DNA from 4 places in the Paenibacillus sp. FSL K6-1230 genome. Region 1 is predicted to be linked to each of the others. Evidence: predicted binding sites of a transcription regulator. Region 1 holds the regulator's gene; each other region holds the start of a gene.
What was found. The regulator Rex, encoded in region 1, represses fermentation and respiration genes when NADH is low (regulators of the CRP and FNR family bind a similar motif). The targets are predictions, from matches to a motif close to TTGTGAAATATTTCACAA.
Positions count from the first base shown of each region.

Region 1 (5,055 bases):
GTTATCTTCTGCCAGCCTTATATCAGAGTGTGAAGACAGGCCAGAAGGTGACTGTTAGCACGCATACAATCAACTTGCAGGAGCAGCTTCGTGAGCGTGATATTCCCTTGCTGACACAGGTTATGGACTTTCCGTTCCGGGCTGCGATATTCAAAGGACGTGGGCATTATTTGTGTCTGCGGAAGTTTGAACATAAAATAAATAAGAGAGAGTTCGCGACACCCAAGGAGGACCTGATCACAGCTGCACAGATGATTGTCTGGCTCACGATGACGGAGACCGGCGATGATGAAGAGCTGAACCTTAGCAGTCGAGGAGGGGACTTCTGGGAGACGGTAGCAAGTGATTCGGATTCCTGTCTTGGCCGATCCTGTCCTTGGTTCCGTAAATGCTTCTACCATCGTGCTCGCCACGAAGCAGGTACAGCAGATGTCATCGTAACGAACCACTCCAAGCTCTTCACGGATGTGAAGGCCAGTCATCAGCTGTTGCCCAGCTATGAGCATCTGATCATTGATGAAGCGCACCATTTGGAAGAGGTAGCAGGCAAGCACCTGGGACTTCATATGAAATATTTCACATTTATTCATCCGTTGACCCGACTATTCAAGGATAGTAAGACAGGTCAATTGCCAGCGCTACGGCAAATGCTGAATCAATCCGGTATGGAACAGGCCACTGGCTGGTCTTCCACGATTGACAGCATGTATGGTGAGGCTGTGGAGGCGAAGGAAGCATGGGATAAGCTGAGCGAGATGCTATTCGCAATGCTGCCTGAGCGCTCGGATGCCTCGCCGGGAGAGAGTGGGCAATTCTCGTCACGCCTGAAGCCATCTGACAAGCCCAAGGGCTGGTCAGATGCTGGGGCACTGGAGCAGCAGATCTATTTGATCCTCGGCGAGCTCATTCGTCAAGGAGACAGGCTACTACAGGAAGTGGAGGATGAGCTGGAGGATTTCGGCACAGAGAGCCTCATGATTGATCTGAAGGGACTGTTCAAGGATCTGGCTGGCTTCCGTGAGAATCTACGCTTCTTCATGAAAATGGAGGATGAGACTACGGTATACTGGCTGGAGGCAAGCGGTCAGTTCCGCAGTAAATCCCTGCAATTTTATGCAGTTCCGGTGGATGTCAGTCGTCAGCTGAAGGAGATGTTTTTTGATAAGAAGAGCAGTGTGGTATTAACTTCTGCGACACTCTCGGTCGACAAATCCTTTCAGTACATGATAGACCAATTAGGGCTACAGGAAGCGGCTGACACCGGCAGGCTTCTTACGTCGATGCTGCCATCTCCTTTCAATTACAGAGAGCAGGCACTTCTCGTCATCCCACGGGATTTTCCAAGTGTCAAGGGTAGCATCGGTGATGAGTTGTTCGTAAGTACGCTGGTGCAGTCCCTGAGTAAGGCAGCTCAGGCAACCAAAGGAAGAATGCTTGTGCTGTTCACTTCCTATCGTATGCTTCGGCAGGTGCATGAGCCGCTCAAAGAATCGCTGGCAGCCAGTGACATTACGGTGCTCGGTCAGGGTGTAGACAGTGGAAGTCGTTCGAGGTTAACTCGCAGATTTCAGGAGGCCAAGTCGGCCGTATTGCTAGGTACAAGCAGCTTCTGGGAAGGGGTCGATATTCCTGGGGATGCACTGACCTGCCTTGCCATCGTTCGTCTGCCATTCCAGCCGCCCAATCAGCCGTTATTGGAGGCCAAGAGTGAGCTGCTGCGTCAGCAGAACAAGAATCCATTCATGCAGCTATCCGTGCCGCAGGCTGTCATACGGTTCAAGCAGGGCTTTGGTCGTCTGGTCAGAACAGGACAGGATCGTGGCGTGGTCATTCTCTATGATACGCGAGTGCTGGAGTCATATTACGGGAAGCATTTCCTGTATTCACTTCCAGGACCCAAGATGGAGCATATGCCAACTACGCAGATGGTTCCGCGAATCGCGGATTGGCTTCATGAGCCGGTACAAGGATAAATTTTGTTCAAATTAGAATGTAAAGTTATACAGACCGTTGTGACTAGGAGGAGCAAGTATGAAATCGGATAAAATCTCGGAAGCCGTCGTTCGTAGGCTCCCTGTTTACCTAAGATATTTGAATGAGCTGCAAAAGCGTGAAATCTCTACGGTGTCCTCGCAGGAACTGGGCCAGAAGCTGGATCTGAATCCGGCCCAGATCCGCAAGGATCTTGCGTATTTTGGTGACTTTGGACGAAAGGGCATTGGCTATGATGTCACCTATCTGATTGAGATTATTCGTCATATACTCAAAATCGATCAGCAGATTAACGTAGCTTTGGTTGGGGCAGGTAATCTCGGGCAAGCGTTGTCCAACTATAATGCATATCTGAAGGACAATATGAAGATTGTAGCCGTATTCGATGCTCTACCTACCAAGGTTGGAACGAAGATTAACACGCTGCAGGTACAGCCTATGGAAGAGCTGAAGGAGACGGTTGAGCGGCTAAATATCCGAATCGGGATTATTACTGTGCCGGATTTTGAAGCACAACGTGTTGCTGATCTGATGATTGACAGCGGCATCGAAGCTATCCTGAACTTTGCGCCTACGATCCTCAAGGCTCCACGGCACATTCGTATTCACGCGACAGATTTTACGACAGATTTGCTGAGCCTGGCTTATTATTTGGAGGATGGAAAGGAAGAGAAGGAACATGACAAGCAATAAATGGATGATCAAAAACGGACATTTTGCAGTGAACGGGCAAGATGCTGGTGTCATTGAAGGCTGTATGATTATAGAGGATAGCCGAATTACATATATCGGACCGACCATCCCCGATGGAGAAGAGAATACTCCTGTTGTCGATGGCAAAGGCCTGCTGTTCCTTCCTGGACTTGTGAATACACATGGTCATGCGGCTATGTCGTTGCTGCGTGGTTATGGAGATGATATGGTGCTACAACAATGGCTGCAGGAAAAAATGTGGCCCATGGAGGGGAAATTCACCTCTACGGATGTATATTGGGGTACCTCCCTGTCGGTGCTTGAGATGCTTAAGGGAGGTACGACGACATTCCTGGACATGTATGATCACATGGATGAGGTCGCCAAAGTCGCTGAGCAGTCCGGTATTCGTGCCTGTCTGATGCGTGGAGCCATCGGTCTATGTTCAGAGGAAGAGCAGCGGATGAAGCTTAATGAAGCGGTTGCTTTTGCAAAAAATTGGCATGGCAAGGCGGACGGACGCATTACAACGATGATGTCTCCGCACTCTCCTTATACATGTCCACCAGCCTTCATCGAGCAGTTCGTTCAGGCTGCTCATGATCTGAACCTTCCGCTCCACACACACATGTCAGAGACGCTCGCAGAAGTAGAGCAGAATGTAAGAGAGTATGGTGCACGTCCAGTAGAGCATCTTCAGAAGCTTGGTTTCTTCTCCAGACCATCGCTGGTCGCCCATGCTGTTCATTTGAACGACGAGGAGGTTCAGGTGCTTGCACAGTATGACGTGGGTGTGTCTCACAATCCAGGCAGCAACCTGAAGCTGGCAAGCGGTGTAGCCAGAGTGCCAGATCTACTTCGTGCAGGCGTCAAGGTGTCCTTGGGCACGGACGGACCAGCCAGCAATAACAATCTGGATATGTTCGAGGAAATGCGTCTGGCTGCGCTTATTCATAAAGGTGTGTCTGGCGATCCTACAGCCGTACCGGCAGCTGAGGCGTTGCGGATGACGACAGAGTACGGTGCAGTTTCGATTGGGCTGAAGGAAGTAGGAGTCTTGGCAGCGGGCAACAAGGCAGACTTTATTGCGCTGGACATGGATCAGCCACATTTCCTGCCTCGTACGGATCTCATCTCGCATGCAGTCTATTCTGCGAGTGCCAAGGACGTTGTGCATGTGTGGGTAGATGGCAAGCAAGTGCTTAAGGATGGAAGCTGCCTCACACTGGATGAGGAGCGAATTCGTTATGAAGCCCAGGCAGCGTTCGAGGGGCTGCTGGCGCGCTAATCTATTTTTTATCCGGAAAGGAAGTTCGGGTTGAAGAACAAGAGGAAATGGCTCACAGGCATCATTCTGGTCCTGCTGTGGCTGTTCGCAGGCATCTATGCTTATTACTCCTATGTTACACAGGACCAGCGTGTCGAGCGCAATGCAGCAGTGGAGAAGGCACGGCAGGATGCGAAGATCGTGTCTGTAAATAATTCATGGAAATCTGTCTGGGATTCCATCTACTGGGTCGTTGAGGGCACGAATGCCGACAGTCAGCAGGTGATGGTATGGGTTCCATTCGAGCCGGTGGAGAACGCACCTGATACGGTAAAACAGGATGCTTCCGTCCATACCGAGCTATTGAATGAGGGTATAAATGAGGATCAAATGCGGGCGCGGATCGAGAGTGATCTGCCGAATGTGGATATCATTAGCCTCCGGCCTGGCGTGTACGACAATCAATATGTATGGCAGCTCATGTACCGGGAGAACGACAGCTATCGCTACCGATTCTATCGCTTTCAGGACGGAGCTGAGGTGGGGCAAGGATATACGCTTCCAGGCAAATAGTCAGGTAAGCATTCGTTGTCAAATGGATGAACAGAGTCTTATGTAGCGAACGAGCTAATTGGAATGGAAGAGCCTACCATACTGTACGGAGTAGAGTTGTTTCAGAAAATCTTGAGATTTTCTGGGGCAACTCTTTTTCTATTTGCTCCATTTTAAGAGATTCACATTTAAATTTTGAAAAATAGACATACTTTGCTTTTAGCTAATTGATATATCGTGTGATATACTCTAGTATATACTAATGCTGCACTTGTTTGAGAGACAAGAGTTATGATTGCTTGTTTTTTGTTGTTATGCGTTGTTATCAGAACTTAAAAATCACAGTCGGAGCTATGCAAATAGAAGAGTCTATAGGATGTGCTTGGAAGATGCTGATGGAAGAGGAGTGGTCGTATCGCTGACATAGTCTACTGTTATGTGCAGTCTGTGTGTAGAGATGCAGAGTCGTCCAGCCATACTGTATACTTAGTAGAAATAGAAATGAATCTTGTATTACCTGAGAGGAGGACGTTAATTTGAAACTTCGCATT
Region 1 is NZ_JBBOCK010000001.1:3,548,660-3,553,714, reverse strand. It holds gene dinG (ATP-dependent DNA helicase DinG) at 1-1,973, shown strand, start outside; gene MKX74_RS15535 (redox-sensing transcriptional repressor Rex) at 2,032-2,685, shown strand; gene MKX74_RS15530 (amidohydrolase) at 2,672-3,973, shown strand; gene MKX74_RS15525 (cell wall elongation regulator TseB-like domain-containing protein) at 4,004-4,525, shown strand; gene MKX74_RS15520 (hypothetical protein) at 5,041-5,055, shown strand, end outside.

Region 2 (5,055 bases), 2.9 Mb from region 1:
AACAATATAGGGCAATATAGGGCAATATAGAGAAATATAGAGAAATATAGAGGAATATAGAGGAATATAGAGGAATATAGAGGAATATAGAGGAATATAGAGGAATATAGCGCAAATATTAAATAGCGAATACTCGGCTGCACGCCAAATACACCCCCAGGAGCAGACAACGGATGCCAAGCCTCCTGTTCCCTGTCCCCACGGATGTATAGTGTTCATTTCAACAGATTAAATCATGATTCAACGGATGCCTTTGTGCCAGACACAGATAAATATCTGGAATGATGAGCTATCCTAATGCTGCGGCTCCTTCTGTGCTTGCTCCGTCACGACATCCTTGCAGAGCGTACTTAGCTGTACACGGATCTCCTTAAGCTCGACAATACCTGCGCCCGTAATACTGAATTGATCACCATGAGCCGTCAAAAAATTCTCTTGGGTCAGATGCTCCAACTCCTGCTTGATTTCTCGCTCCCCTACTCTGTAGCCACGGCTCTCAAGAACAGGCTGCAATTCACCTACCGACAAATTTTGCTGTTGGGCAAAATGAAGCATATGAATACGGATGAACAAATTCTGAACCTCGGCGTGCATAGCAACACCCCTTTCCGGCTAAAGCCTTCAAGATATGGATGTATTACCCTCAAGCGCCGGAAGATAAACAAGCCAGCAGCCAAATTTCACCTGCAAGGAACCTATATGTAACTCTTGACTCCATGTATGATTCCGGTATATCTTAAATTAATTAACCGCTGGTAGATGCAATTTTAAGCTTCAGAGTCGGGAGCGGCTCATGGAGCTTATGCAAAATGTCCACAGGCAGGAGAGTGAAGGTATGTTTCAAGCAATCCCTTATGAAGGAACACGCAGTGAGCAATTCGCTTCTGCACTGAACCAACTGAAGGCTCTGATTCATGATGAACCGAATCGAGTGGCGAATCTGGCGAATGCCGCATCCTTGCTTAAGCACTTTATGAACGATGTCAACTGGACCGGCTTTTATCTCTATGATGGGCATGAGCTGGTATTGGGTCCCTTTCAGGGACTTCCAGCCTGTATTCGCATTCCACTGGGACGCGGTGTATGCGGTACAGCCGCTGAAGAACGCCGCACTGTAGTTGTAGAGGACGTTCATTTGTTCCCAGGACATATCGCCTGTGATGCTGCTTCCAATAGTGAGATCGTCGTTCCCTTAGTCAAGGACGGTGAATTGATCGGAGTGCTGGACATTGACAGCCCGCTTAAAAATCGGTTTGATGCCGAAGACCAGGCTTTCCTGGAGCAATTCGCAGAACTGCTGATCGAGCAGCTGTAAATCTGTAGTAACTGAAGTAGCACATTAGTAACTGTAACCGTAGTAACACATTAGTAGCTGTAACTAGTCTTAGTTACTATAGTAGGTACTGTAGTAGCTGCAACGCCCGCGCCTGACAAGGTTAGGTGCAAGATCATGACAAATCATACTGGCACAGCTAACTTTGAATAGCCCTGCTCCCGTTACTGGTGGCAGGGCTATTCAATGACAGGCTATCAACAAAAAAAACGCTCCCTACCGCGAGCGTCTAACCCAATTTATATACCATGTCCCTATTAACCTCGATACTTTATCCTGAGCTAGTCTGCACCTGCTATTTAAGCTCGCACGCAGCAAGGATCTTCATGCCGTCTCGTAAGAATTCTGCCAACCTGGGATGATATTCACGATACATCGTATGAAAATCCTCATGCTCCACATACAAATCACCCAGATCGCTATAGATCTGTGCTGTAGGTGTATAGAAGTGGCTGATCCACTCCAAATGGCGTCGTATAATCGCCTGCACTCTCTTGCTCCCCGGCTCCTCCCCATCCTTGATGGCGGCGATCAGCTCACGGTGGATCTCCTCAACCTCTGCTTGAGATTGCAGATACTTTTCCTTCGGCCATGCCTCTGGGTGCTGAGATTGCTCTTTCTCCTCTCGATCCTCATGCTCCTGTCTTACAGATGCTGAGAGATTGACCGATCTGTTCTCGATCTGTTCTTCAGACATCTGCCCCTGACCTCGCTGTCTTGCACGATCCACAGCCTTCACACCACTCGTCTTCGTAACTGTCCTCTTCGTATCTGCCGTCCTTGTATCTTCCGTGATAACTTCATGTTCTGACAATTCGTCATACCACCCCATGGCACTAGGCTTCACCTCAAGCGGCTCTACTTCACTGTGATGAAGCTTTTGCTGGGCGCTATACTGGTTCGACTGATGCATATTGTTCCAGCCCTGCTGCAACTGAAGTCCGCTGAACAGCTTCCGATGCTCCAACGGGAATTCACCATTCAGATGACTCAAGGTTAGATCAATGGTCTGAACAAGCTGATGCATTCGCTGAGCCTTCTGCATAATCCTGAGCCTATGCTCCAGCAATACATCAGTCGGAGCCTCCTCATAGCGATGCATCCACATCGCCAGTTCCTCACCTGGCATGACCAGCTCCTGACAGATCATGAGATGCTGGAGACACAATAACCCCCGCTCATCGTAATAATGAACTCCATCCTTTGAGACCAGAGACGGCTTTAACCAGCCATTGTGTTTGTAGCGGTTCAATTCCTCAAGCGGCATTCCCGACATATCGCTCACTTCCTCCAATGTATAGGCCATCTCGATACTCACCTCCCTGTATTTCCTTGTATCTGTTTGTACTATTTATATATTTTTTATTGTTTGTATCTGTTTATATAGCCTGACATATCTGTATAGTCTGTCTTACCCCTATAATTTACAGTCCATCTCCTACCACTTGTTCATTGATTCCATGGTTTGAATACGGATGCGGGCGTTGTAGACTTTGGTACCTTCCATTACCCCGATAGCACATTACGAACCAGCTTTGAAGCGCTACCTTCCACTCAAGAAAATAGAGGATGCTGGTGAATTCCTTGCCAGAAAAGCGAGACCCATCTGGATGTTATGCGTATTATCAAGTAATATATGGTATTTTTTTAGCTAATTACAGAGGAGGGACACCATGAAGAGAAATTCAAGGAATAGTACGTGGTACATAGTCACAGCGGTACTTGCTGTTATGCTGTTGGCAGGATGCAAGGATGCTACAATTCCATCTTCGAGTGATCCAGTAGCAGGGAATGAAGCTGCTCCCGAATCAACGTTCAGTGAGGAAATGGTACAGGAAGCTATACAGGCAGCGGAAGCCTACAAGACCAAGGAATATTCTGTGACCGCATCAGAGGATATGCTGTCTGACGATTCTATCTTGGCGCGCACGAAAGAGATGAAGCCTTACTTCACCGAGCATTTCTCGGAAAAGGCCCTAAGAACTCGCTATACTGTCGTTCCATTTCACGCTGCACATATACGAAACACCTCCCTGCACCCGGAAAATTTGAGCTTCTCCATATCTGCCCGCGAGGAGAACATGATTGATCTGATCTATGAGGTTGATCTCGTTCTAGGAGATGACGTCAGCAGCGACAGTGAACGTGTCCCGATGCAGGGAACACTAACGCTATCCTATGAAGAGGGAAAGTGGCTGGTACAGGAGGATCATTTTGATTCGGTTGCGTTCAATGACTTAATCTCGAAATAATTGTATGGAATTCGCCTAGAAACGTACAGGCTCAGACTATAATCTATTGTATTCCAGCTACTCAATTTCTCCTTTTGCCATAAGACGGATTGTAACGGCTAGCGCATCTTTTCCAGAGAAACTATCGGAAACTTCCTTGACAGTCCGTCGTTAACTTTATTACTATAGCATTTGTGAAATAATGCACAATAATATTGTGAAATGGTACACAAGGGGGAAATACAGAAATGAAAAAGAACACAACAGTACTACTTACTCTCCTTCTATCCATCGTTCTTGTCATTGCAGGATGCGGAAATAATGGTAGTAGTAATAGTGAGAAAAAAGCAAATGAAGGTCAAAGCACAACCGAGGAGAGAAAGACGGATACGGTGTCAGGTGCGTCACAAGCAAGCTATACACCAATTGATCAGTTAAAAGATAGCTATGATATTATTATTGTTGGTGCTGGTGGTGCTGGTATGACCGTTGCATTGGAAGCAAAAGAAAAAGGAATGAACCCTGTTATTTTCGAAAAAATGCCAGTCGCTGGTGGTAATACAACAAAATCCTCTTCAGGGATGAATGCTTCTCAGACCAAATTCCAAAAGGAACAAGGCATTGAAGATAGCAATGATTTATTTTATGAAGAAACATTAGCAGGTGGACATAACACCAATGATAAAGAAATGCTACGTTTCTTTGTAGATCATTCTGCAGATGCAATTGATTGGTTAGATTCGATTGGAATCCGATTGAACAACCTTACAATAACAGGCGGTATGAAAGAAAAACGTACACACCGTCCTGAGGATGGTTCAGCAATAGGTCAGTATCTAGTTGCTGGGTTGGTTAGAAATGTACATGAAAAAGAGATTCCATTGTTCGTCAATGCGGATGTAAAAGAAATAACGCAAGCTGATGGTAAAGTAAACGGTGTTAAAGTATTGATTGATCAAACCGATGAAAAAGTAATTACTGCAAAAGCCGTTGTTGTAACGAGTGGTGGTTTTGGTTCTAATGCGGAGATGATCTCCGAGGTTAGACCTGATCTCAAAGGCTTAGTAACAACCAACCAAATTGGTAGCACAGGCGACGGTATTAAAATGATCGAGCAGCTTGGTGGTACGACTGTAGATATGGATCAAATCCAGGTTCATCCAACTGTACAGCAGGATAAATCGTACTTAATTGGTGAAGCTGTACGTGGTGAAGGTGCACTCCTTATTTCCACTGAAGGTACGCGCTTCGTGAACGAATTGGATACACGTGATAAAGTAACCGCAGCAATTAATGCCCTACCTGAGAAAGCAGCTACATTAGTATTTGATGCTGGCGTGAAATCTCGTGTGAAGGCTATTGAGCAATATGACAAGATGGGCTTCGTCGTGAAAGGTGACACGATCGAGGAGTTAGCAAAAGCCATCAACGTTCCAGCGGATCCATTGAAAGCAACTATAGACACTTGGAACGAAGCAGTGAAGAACAAAC
Region 2 is NZ_JBBOCK010000001.1:679,491-684,545, reverse strand. It holds gene MKX74_RS03005 (hypothetical protein) at 295-594, opposite strand; gene MKX74_RS03000 (GAF domain-containing protein) at 836-1,315, shown strand; gene MKX74_RS02995 (MerR family transcriptional regulator) at 1,629-2,639, opposite strand; gene MKX74_RS02990 (hypothetical protein) at 3,007-3,585, shown strand; gene MKX74_RS02985 (flavocytochrome c) at 3,813-5,055, shown strand, end outside.
Region 2: a site for Rex is predicted at 3,757-3,774, ahead of MKX74_RS02985 (flavocytochrome c). Genes of this name have one in related genera too.

Region 3 (5,055 bases), 2.4 Mb from region 1:
ACCCGGTTGATTGCGGAGCTGTCCTCTGCTTTTTCTGAGCTTCATGTTTATCTTGTTCTTGTTGTTCTTGTTGATCCTCGTATTCCCTGTACCCCTTGCATCTCATATGCTCCTCGCGCTCTTCTTGCTCCTCATCAGAGTGTACACGATGTAGCTCTTCATCCTGAGGACCTGAAGCTAATACCGCCCCTCCCTGAGTCCTGTCTGAGTCACGATCTGGATAAGTCTTGTTCCGTATACCATCTGGCTGTTCCACATCTAATGGATAGAAGGAGCTCTCTGACATCCGTTCTGACTGTAGCTGAATCGTCTCTGCTAGATTCGCATACAGGCTGTCTTCGGCGGATCGGTGAGAATCTGGTGAATCACCCACCTCCTGCAAGCTATCCATGAGCTTGCGAATGGATCGGCCTGCTTCTTTACCATCCATCGTAGCATGGTAATCCGCACCCATCATACGCACAGGCATGAAGTATTCCGGTGCCAGCATTAACACGATGAGAGCAGGCAGCAGCTCCATCTGACCGTTAACCAGTCTCAATCCGAGCCCCACAGCGATCATGGCGACCGCCAGCATGGTGAAGAATTCAAGCGCGAAGGAGGATAGAAATGCCAGCCTCAGCGTCTTCATCGTCGCTTGCCGATAGCGCTCACTGATGCTCTCTACCGAGGCAGCGTGCTTCTTGGATCTGCCCAGTAGCTTGAGCGTCTCCAATCCTCTGACCGAATCGAGAAAATGGTTCGACAGCTTGCGATAGACGTTGTGCTGATCCCGCGTATGCTTCCCTGCCGTCAGCCCCACCAGAATCATGAACACGATCAATAATGGAAGCATAACGGCAAGGATTACCGCTGACATGCGATCCTGCATCCATACATAGACCAATATGAAAATGGGGGTGATCCCCGCAGCTCCCATCCGGGGAAAGGTCTTCTCCACATAGGCACGATATTGCCCGATTCCCTCCCGAATCAAGGTAACCAAATGACCTGTTCCTTCCTTGGCAGACCTACGCGCACCCTGATGCAACAACCGTGTGAGCAGCTCACGCCGTAGACTCGAACCTGTGCGTTCTGCAAAATCGAATGAAATCCGTCGCACAGCCGCATCTGCTGCCTGCCTGGACAAGAAGGCACACAAGAACAGATCAATCCTTTCCAGCTGCTGGCGTAGTGACTCCCCGTCGAAGAGCCCCACGACTGCTTCAGACAGCCATTTGGCCTGCATGAGAATCGCCAGCGACTGGATGATGATCAATACGGCAATACATACAAAGGTGAGCCGCGCACCCTTCAAACGCAATACATCGTGTCCCATTAGTATTCCAAATGCCCTTTCTCATGTACCCGCTTGCGGAATACAATGTAGCTCCAGATTTGGTAGCCGAGCACGAAAGGCAGAAGGCTACATGCTACGATGGTCATGACCTTCAAGGAGTACGGTCCCGAGGAAGCATTATATACGGTCAGATCGTACATACTTCCCAGCGAGCTGACCATGACCCGTGGAAACAGCCCGATGAAGACAGAGGCAATAGCTAACGCAATCACTGTACCTGTCATCGCAAAGGCCCAGCCATCCCGGCCCTGATTAATAAAGTAGCCTGCCAGCACATAAGCAGCTGCACCCAGCACGGCAACTACAGCGAGTACTCCTCCTCTGGCAGCAAATACGTCTGTGTAAAGGAAGGTTAGTACCGCGAAGATCAGAAGCAGTGCCGCTAGCGGAATGAGCAGCTTGCCTGCCAGCTTGCGTGCGCGCTCCTGCAGGTCATCCATCGTGCGTAGCGTCGTGAACAGCAAGCCATGCACAAGGCACAGTAACGTTACCGCTGCTCCGCCAGCTACGGTATACAGGTTCACAATGTCAAAGAATCCTGCTCGCATATGCATGTCGCCATCAATGGGCAACCCCTGCATGAACGTCGCGAATACAACACCCAACAGGAATGGAGGCAGGAAGCTACCCATGAAGATCACAATATCCCAGCTCTTGCGCCAGCGTGCACTATCCACCTTACCCCGGAATTCAAAGGCTACGCCGCGCCCAATCAGGGCCAGCAGCAGGAAGACGAGCGGAATATAGAAGCCGCTGAACATCGTCGCATACCAATTCGGGAATGCCGCGAACATGGCTCCACCCGCCGTGAGCAGCCATACCTCATTCCCATCCCAGAACGGACCAATCGCGTTAATCAGCACACGACGCTGCCCGTCCGTCTTCGCAATCAATGCAGTAGACATGCCTACCCCGAAATCGAAGCCCTCCAGAAAGAAGAAACCAATGAACAGCACGGCCACCAGAATGAACCACAGCTCATTTAAAGACAGCATAAGCGCCCCCCTCTACACCAAACGGATCATGTACCGGCTGTTCGGCTTCACTCTTCAAGTCCGGCCCTTTTTTGATATATTTCACGAACAGAAACACCGTAATCGCTGCCAGCGCAGCATACGCTCCTGTAAACGCAATGATGGAGAAGAGCAGCATGCCGCTGCTGACATTTGGCGATACGCCCATTTCCGTAGTCATATATCCGAAGACCGTCCAAGGCTGCCGCCCAATCTCCGTCATAATCCAGCCGGAAGTATTCGAGATGAATGGCAGACATATGCCGAATACCATCATCTTGAAGTACCATGGCTTCGCCTGCTCCAGCTTGCCACGAAGCGACAGATAGATGCCGTAGCCGCCCAGCAGCAGACTCAGACAGCCCGCCGCGATCATAATGCGGAAGCTCCAAAAGGTCGTGCGTACAGGGGGTATGTAATTGCCCTCGCCGTAAGTCTGCACATACTCGGCCTGCAGCTCGTGGATGCCTTTGACCTCACCCGAGAACTTGCTGTAGGACAGATAACTTAGCAGCCCCGGTACCTGCAGCTCCCAGTTATTCTTTTGTTCATCCGGATCAATGAAAGCAATGACGTTCCAGCCCGCGGGGTCCCCACTTTTGCCCCACAGTGCTTCGCTTGCCGCCATCTTCATCGGCTGGGTCTTAACGAGATATTGAGCCTGGAAATGCCCTGAGAAGGCCACGCCGAAGAAGGAGATGACGAGCATGATGACTGCGATCCGAAAGGAATGACCGAATAGCTGAGCGTCCTGCTTCTTCATGATCTTCCATGCGCTAATGCCTGCTACAAGTGCACCACCTGTCATGAGCGCTCCGAAGATCGTATGCGGGAACTCCACCAATACCTGCCCATTCGTAATCAACGCGAGAAAATCGTTCATCTCGGCACGGCCATTATTAATCTGGAAGCCTACCGGATGCTGCATGAAGGAGTTCGCCACCAGAATCCAGAACGCCGAGAACAACGTTCCGATGAAGACCAGCCAGATGCACATCAGGTGCAGCTTCTTGGACAGACGCTCCCAACCGAAGATCCAGAGGCCAAGGAAGGTAGATTCCAGAAAAAAGGCCAGCAGTGCCTCTATAGCCAGCGGTGCTCCAAATACGTCCCCTACGAAGCGCGAATATTCCGACCAGTTCATCCCGAACTGGAACTCCTGAAGGATTCCCGTCACGACCCCAACAGCAAAGTTAATCAGGAACAGCTTGCCCCAGAACTTGGACATGGCTTTGTACGCAGGCTTGCCCTTGATGACATACAACGTCTCCATAATCGCAATGAAGAGTGCCAGGCTAATGGATACAGGTACAAATAAAAAGTGAAAAATCGTGGTCGACGCATACTGGATACGCGACAGCATTAACGGGTCCATGACCTTGTCCTTCCTTTCGTCTTAACGTTTTTGCATTTTGCGAAAAAATTCACATCAATTTCCGCGAAATGCGTTCTGAAAGTATTGTGTCAGAAGCCTATTTTTTTATTTGTGATAATAATCACAAAATCGGCTACAGAAATTGAAAAAATGTGAGTAGGATCACAGAAGTACTGGAATGGCCTGAATGGCTAAGAGAGAGGGTGATCAGAGAGGGTAATCTTTAAACGGGTATTTTGGGGCACCTAATCAATGAAGCGTAATACGAACAGGAAGAGGATAGCTTGCGTTCAGCGCTTGCAGCAACGATAATTTATGATAACCAAATTCCTTCATACAATTATAACCACATGCCGGATAGGAGATGACATACATTGAGCACCCACTTGACCGAACTGACACTCGAACAACTGAGCATAGAAGATACAACTGGGCTGTTGCAGCTAACCACCCACGTACAGTGGGATTATAGCGAGCAGGAGGTACACACCTTACTGAAGGTCGGTACCCTCTTCGGTCATCGCGACCCCAGCGGGCAGATTGTGTCCAGTGCGGCCATTCTTCCATATGGAGATCGACTGGCCTCGATCGGACTGGTCATTGTCAATGAACGATACAGAGGGGCCGGTCTTGGGGCCAGTCTGATGCAAGCCTGCATAGAGGCAATCCCTGAGCACGTCCCACTTATGCTAATCGCTACCACGCAAGGTGAACCATTGTATAAAAAGCTGGGCTTTCAGACGGTATCCAGCGTGTACAAGCTGCTGCGAGACAGCACTGTCACTCCACTACCGGAGCGCGAAGCCCCAATGGAATATAGCATCGTCCCGTTCTCTGAGGAGCTGCTTCCTGCACTGACGCGGCTGGACAAGTCCTCCATTGGAGCAGATCGGAGGCAGTTGATGAAAGCGCGCATACAGCAGGCTGACAGGGTCATGGTCGCAACGAAGTCAGATGGAACGCTTGTCGGCTACGGTATGGCTGTACCGGTTAGTGACAAGCTCGTACTAGGTCCTATCGTGGGTACAAATGCGGCAATGGCATTACAGCTCATCAAGGCACTTGCCAAGGACGCATCCAGCACTCTGAGAATAGATATTCCTGAGGGACAGGAGGAGCTGCGCGATCTTCTCCTTCAGCTAGGATTTCAGTCCTCTTCTCATCCGCCGGTAATGCTCAGGAATTCCGAGCAGCTACCACCGAGACAGGACACTTATTTCGCCATCGCTAGTCAGGCGCTTGGTTGAGTATACAGAAGCAAATATAAGCCCCTGATCATCTATATGACGATCAGGGGCTTCATGCAGGTCTCACTCAGCCAGAATGGC
Region 3 is NZ_JBBOCK010000001.1:5,905,291-5,910,345, forward strand. It holds gene MKX74_RS26195 (ABC transporter ATP-binding protein/permease) at 1-1,318, opposite strand, end outside; gene cydB (cytochrome d ubiquinol oxidase subunit II) at 1,318-2,334, opposite strand; gene MKX74_RS26205 (cytochrome ubiquinol oxidase subunit I) at 2,318-3,727, opposite strand; gene MKX74_RS26210 (GNAT family N-acetyltransferase) at 4,102-4,974, shown strand.
Region 3: a site for Rex is predicted at 3,765-3,782, ahead of MKX74_RS26205 (cytochrome ubiquinol oxidase subunit I). Genes of this name have one in related genera too.

Region 4 (5,055 bases), 210 kb from region 1:
TCGCCCAATCGAATGCTTTTGCATTGTGCTGCAAGCTTCACGATGAGCATACTGCCTCTGGGCTCGGACCCCCAGGTAAGCTTGATTGGAACAGGACCCTTTTGCATTACGAGTCTTACGAACACGGCACTCAGGCTCACCGCCTACGATTCCTATTTCGGGTACAGACCGCTGCTTGATGAAGTTAACATCTGGTTCCTGCCTGATGTAGCTGTCCAGGATCGGAGATATCAGCTGGCAGACCGGGATGTGACGCACGATGGAACTGGAAGTTTGGCGGAGGTGAAGCAGTCAAGTGAGCTTTCTTTTGAATACCAATCGGGTGGGTGCAGGTATCTGGTCTTCAACTTCAGGAGGGAGGGGCCGCAGCATAGAGCAAGCGTTCGTGAGGCCATTCGCTGCGTGTATGACCCTGTACTGCAAATGCAGGAATTAGGGGGGAGCCGCTTGTCTCCAGCCTTCAGCTTCTTGCCGTGGAGGAGTCTCGCTATGAATTCGGAAAATGGCTGGCCCAATAAGCTGGAGGATGCCAGAAGGCTGCTTCAGGAAAGTGGATATGCGGGGGAAGAGCTTCGTCTGGCTTATAAAATGCTGGAGAAAGAATCCATTGAGGAGGCCGAGTGGCTGCGCCAGCGCTGTGAACAGATCGGTATTTGCCTGACACTGGTTCCCTTCGAGACGATAGATTTCGCATTTTTGCTGGGGCAGGCTGACCTCGTATTGGCTGAAGAAATGCTAGAGGAGGACTGGGAATGGGGACTTATCAATTTTTTCAAAACCCAATTCAATTCTCTGCATCACTTATTGGACGATGCACGTATTCAGACGATCGAGAAAATACTGGAGGGGTACTCACAATATCCTGAGGCCCAGCGGCATGACCTGCTGTATCAGGTGGAAGGGCGAATACAGGAGCATAACTGGCTGCTGTACGGCTGCCACCTAAGCAAAAAAGCCCTTTATTATCAAGGGCTGCAGGGCTTGAATACTACGAATTTCGGCTACCTAGATTTCTCTAAGCTATGGATCAAATCGCCAGAAGGGATCTAATTTCAAGGGATGTAGCGTATACGAGTGCAAGTATCCATAATCATAGCATGAGACTGAATCAGATTCGGCAGATCTCTTTCGGGCAGAGCTCACAGTGGCAAATGCCCTGAAGATGCTCCAGGTCCTTGATCACAATCATGCCACCTTCGTATTCCACGGCATCTTTCTTGCGCAGATCGCTCAGCATCCGGTTCACGCTTTCCCGCGTAGCCCCAATCATATTAGATAAGTCCGTATGGGTAATCTTCTTATTAATAATGACATGATCGCCATGAGGCTCACCATATGTGTTGTAAAGACGGATTAAAGTTGAGCACAGGGCTCCTGGCTTACCGTAGAGCATGAGATCACGGAATTTGGTCTGAGTGATGCGGTGATGGGAGCCCATCCATTTCATGAAATCAATAGCAAAATCACAGTGCTGGCAGATTAATAGCTCCAAATCGGTATGATCCAGTACGCCTACCTCACTATCCTCCAGCACTTCGGCGGAGAAGGTATGCTTGGTGCCAAAGAACGGGTCAGCCTGACCGATCAGATCCCCATCCTGATGCATGTACAGTATCAGCTCTTTGCCTTCATCGGTAGTCTTAGTGATCTTCACACGTCCTCGTTTAATATAGAACAATTTATCTGAGGTATCGCCTTCCCAGAATAAATGAGAGCCCTCAGGAACTGTTCGATCTTTCATCACGGACAGCAGTCGATTCATATTCACATCCGATATACATCCAGTATTGCCTTTGTTCAATGTCTGTAAGTTAGGGTTGCTCATGTTCCATTTCCCCTTTGTAATGAAATGCAGAATTAAAATCATGTATCTGCAACTTCAGTATTTCAAATTAATTATATACCCTTTAGTTCAACTTGGGTGGGAAGAACTGGCGTGAAAAGTGGCGAATTTTCAAACTTTGTGAACCATTTCACTAAAAAAGATCAAAATTGAATTAGATTGTGAAAAAAATCACATAATAAGATAACTTCCTGTGTTACGATCAGTGCGTAGAAGAGAGAGCAACTACTATAAACATGGAGGATGAGGAACATGGCTGTAAAAAATGAAGTCACGAAGGCAGCAGAACCAACGGCAGAGCAGTACATCCAAAAACTGATTGATCGTGCGAACAAGGCACAGCAAGCATTCATGGAAATGGATCAGGAGCAGATCGACAAGATCATTCAGGCAATGGCTCTTGCGGGACTGGATAAGCACATGTATCTGGCTAAGCTGGCTGTGGAAGAGACTGGCCGCGGGGTCTATGAAGACAAGATCACGAAGAACATGTTCGCTACAGAATACATCTATCACAACATCAAGTATGACAAGACAGTAGGTGTCATTGAAGATAATGATTTTGATAGCTTCCAGAAAATTGCTGAGCCAGTCGGCATCATCATGGGGATTACGCCAGTTACGAATCCGACATCCACAACCATGTTCAAGGCGCTCATCTCCATCAAGACACGGAATCCGATTATCTTCGGCTTTCATCCATCCGCTCAGGAATGTAGCAAGGAAGCAGCCCGTATCCTGCTTGAGGCAGCAGTGAAGCATGGAGCTCCTGCCGATTGCATTCAATGGATTGAAGCACCTTCCATGGACAAAACGAACTCCCTCATGAATCACCCTGACGTTGCACTGATACTGGCAACCGGTGGCTCCGGGATGGTTAAGGCAGCATATAGCTGCGGTAAGCCAGCACTTGGCGTAGGTCCAGGTAACGTACCTTGCTTTATTGAGAAGACAGCAGATATCAAGCAGGCCGTAACTGATCTGATTCTGTCGAAGTCCTTCGACAACGGTATGATCTGTGCTTCCGAGCAGGCTGTCATTATCGAAGAACCCATCTATGATCAAGTAAAACAATTAATGATAGCGAACGGCTGCTATTTCGTAAATAAAGAAGAAGCTGCGAAGCTCACTGGCGGAGCTATGAACGTGGAGAAATGTGCAGTGAACCCTGCGATCGTAGGGCAATCGGCTATGAAAATCGCAGAGCTGTGCGGGATCACTGTTCCAGAGGGAACGAAGATTCTCGTAGCTGAGCTGGAGGGTGTTGGCACCAAATTCCCGCTGTCCGCTGAGAAATTAAGTCCTGTACTGGCTTGCTACCGTGTCAAAAATGCAGAGCAGGGCATCGAACGCGCTGCTCAAGTTGTTGAATTCGGAGGTATGGGACACTCCTCGGCGATCCACTCGAACAATGATGAAGTCATTCAGAAGTTCGCGAACCGCCTGCAGACGGGCCGGATCATCGTCAACTCGCCTTCCACGCATGGCGCAATCGGCGACATTTACAACACGAATCTACCATCCCTGACTTTGGGCTGCGGCTCCTACGGACGTAACTCGACCTCGTCGAACGTATCGGCTGTCAATCTGATCAATGTGAAAAGGGTGGCTAAACGTACCGTGAATATGCAATGGTTCAAGATTCCTGACAAAATCTATTTCGAGAAGAATTCGACGCAATATCTCGCTAAAATGCCTGACATCACTCGGGTAGCGATCGTAACAGACCCTATGATGGTCAAACTCGGCTATGTAGACAGAGTGACTCATTATCTGCGCCAGCGTCAGACGCCTGTAGCTATCGAAGTGTTCTCTGAAGTAGAGCCAGATCCATCGACAACGACTGTGAAGCGTGGAACAGATATGATGAATCGCTTCCAGCCTGACTGTATCATCGCACTCGGTGGCGGTTCGCCAATGGATGCCGCGAAGGGCATGTGGCTATTCTATGAATATCCAGATACTGACTTCCATAACCTGAAGCAAAAATTCATGGATATCCGCAAACGGATCTACAAATATCCGCGTCTGGGCCAAAAAGCCAAGTTCGTAGCAATCCCTACAACATCGGGAACAGGTTCGGAGGTAACATCGTTCGCGGTCATCACTGACAAGGAGCAGGGCAACACCAAGTATCCGCTCGCAGACTATGAGCTGACTCCAGATGTAGCGATCATTGATCCGGTATTCGTATACTCTCTGCCGAAGACAGCTGTTGCTGATACAGGTATGGACGTTCTGACACATGCGATTGAGGCTTATGTGTCTGTCATGGCAAGCGACTACACCGATGGTCTGGCAATCAAAGCGATCCAACTGGTGTTCCAATACCTGGAGCAATCCGCTCTGACTGGCGACAAGCTCGCTAGAGAGAAGATGCACAATGCTTCCACACTGGCAGGTATGGCGTTCGCCAATGCTTTCCTGGGTATTAACCATAGCTTGGCGCACAAATGGGGCGGTCAATATCACACTGCGCATGGACGTACCAACGCAATCCTGATGCCGCACGTCATCCGCTACAACGCGAAGAAGCCGACCAAGTTCGCTTCCTTCCCGAAATATTCAAGCTTCGTAGCGGATGAGCGTTATGCAGAGATCGCTCGCATTCTGGGACTGCCTGCACGCACGACAGAGGAAGGCGTAGATAGCCTGATTGATGCGATCCGCAAATTGAACAAGACGCTTGGAATCGAGGAGTCGTTCCAGCAGCTTGGCTTCGATGCCAAGGACTTCGAATCCCGTGTGGATTATCTGGCTGACCGTGCATTTGAGGATCAATGTACAACAGCGAATCCGAAGCTTCCACTTGTATCGGAACTAGCGGATGTATACCGGAATGCCTTCTACGGACGTTTCAATAAATAATACAAGGGTAATGCTGTTATATACAGCCATTACCAGATGGCTCAGCTCTCCTGCAAAGGGGAGCTGAGCTTGTTACGTAAGTGAAGGGAGGAATTTTTAATATTTGTGATTTTTATCACATACTCAACTGTATCATTAATCTACAATGAAGTTGTAAGACAGATCCCACCGAACACACTAAGGTTGCTGATTGAACCATGTATTCACCTTCCCAGGAATGTGAAAACAGGCACATGAAGGCGGGATCGTTGACAACGGGTATCACACCTTCAAAGCCCGAAGTCATAACAGACAACTAAACGGAGGGATTCACATGTCGGTGATTGAGAAAACATTACAAGAGC
Region 4 is NZ_JBBOCK010000001.1:3,759,269-3,764,323, reverse strand. It holds gene MKX74_RS16605 (ABC transporter substrate-binding protein) at 1-1,050, shown strand, start outside; gene MKX74_RS16600 (Crp/Fnr family transcriptional regulator) at 1,109-1,825, opposite strand; gene adhE (bifunctional acetaldehyde-CoA/alcohol dehydrogenase) at 2,096-4,711, shown strand; gene pflB (formate C-acetyltransferase) at 5,025-5,055, shown strand, end outside.
Region 4: a site for Rex is predicted at 1,962-1,979, ahead of adhE (bifunctional acetaldehyde-CoA/alcohol dehydrogenase). Genes of this name have one in related genera too.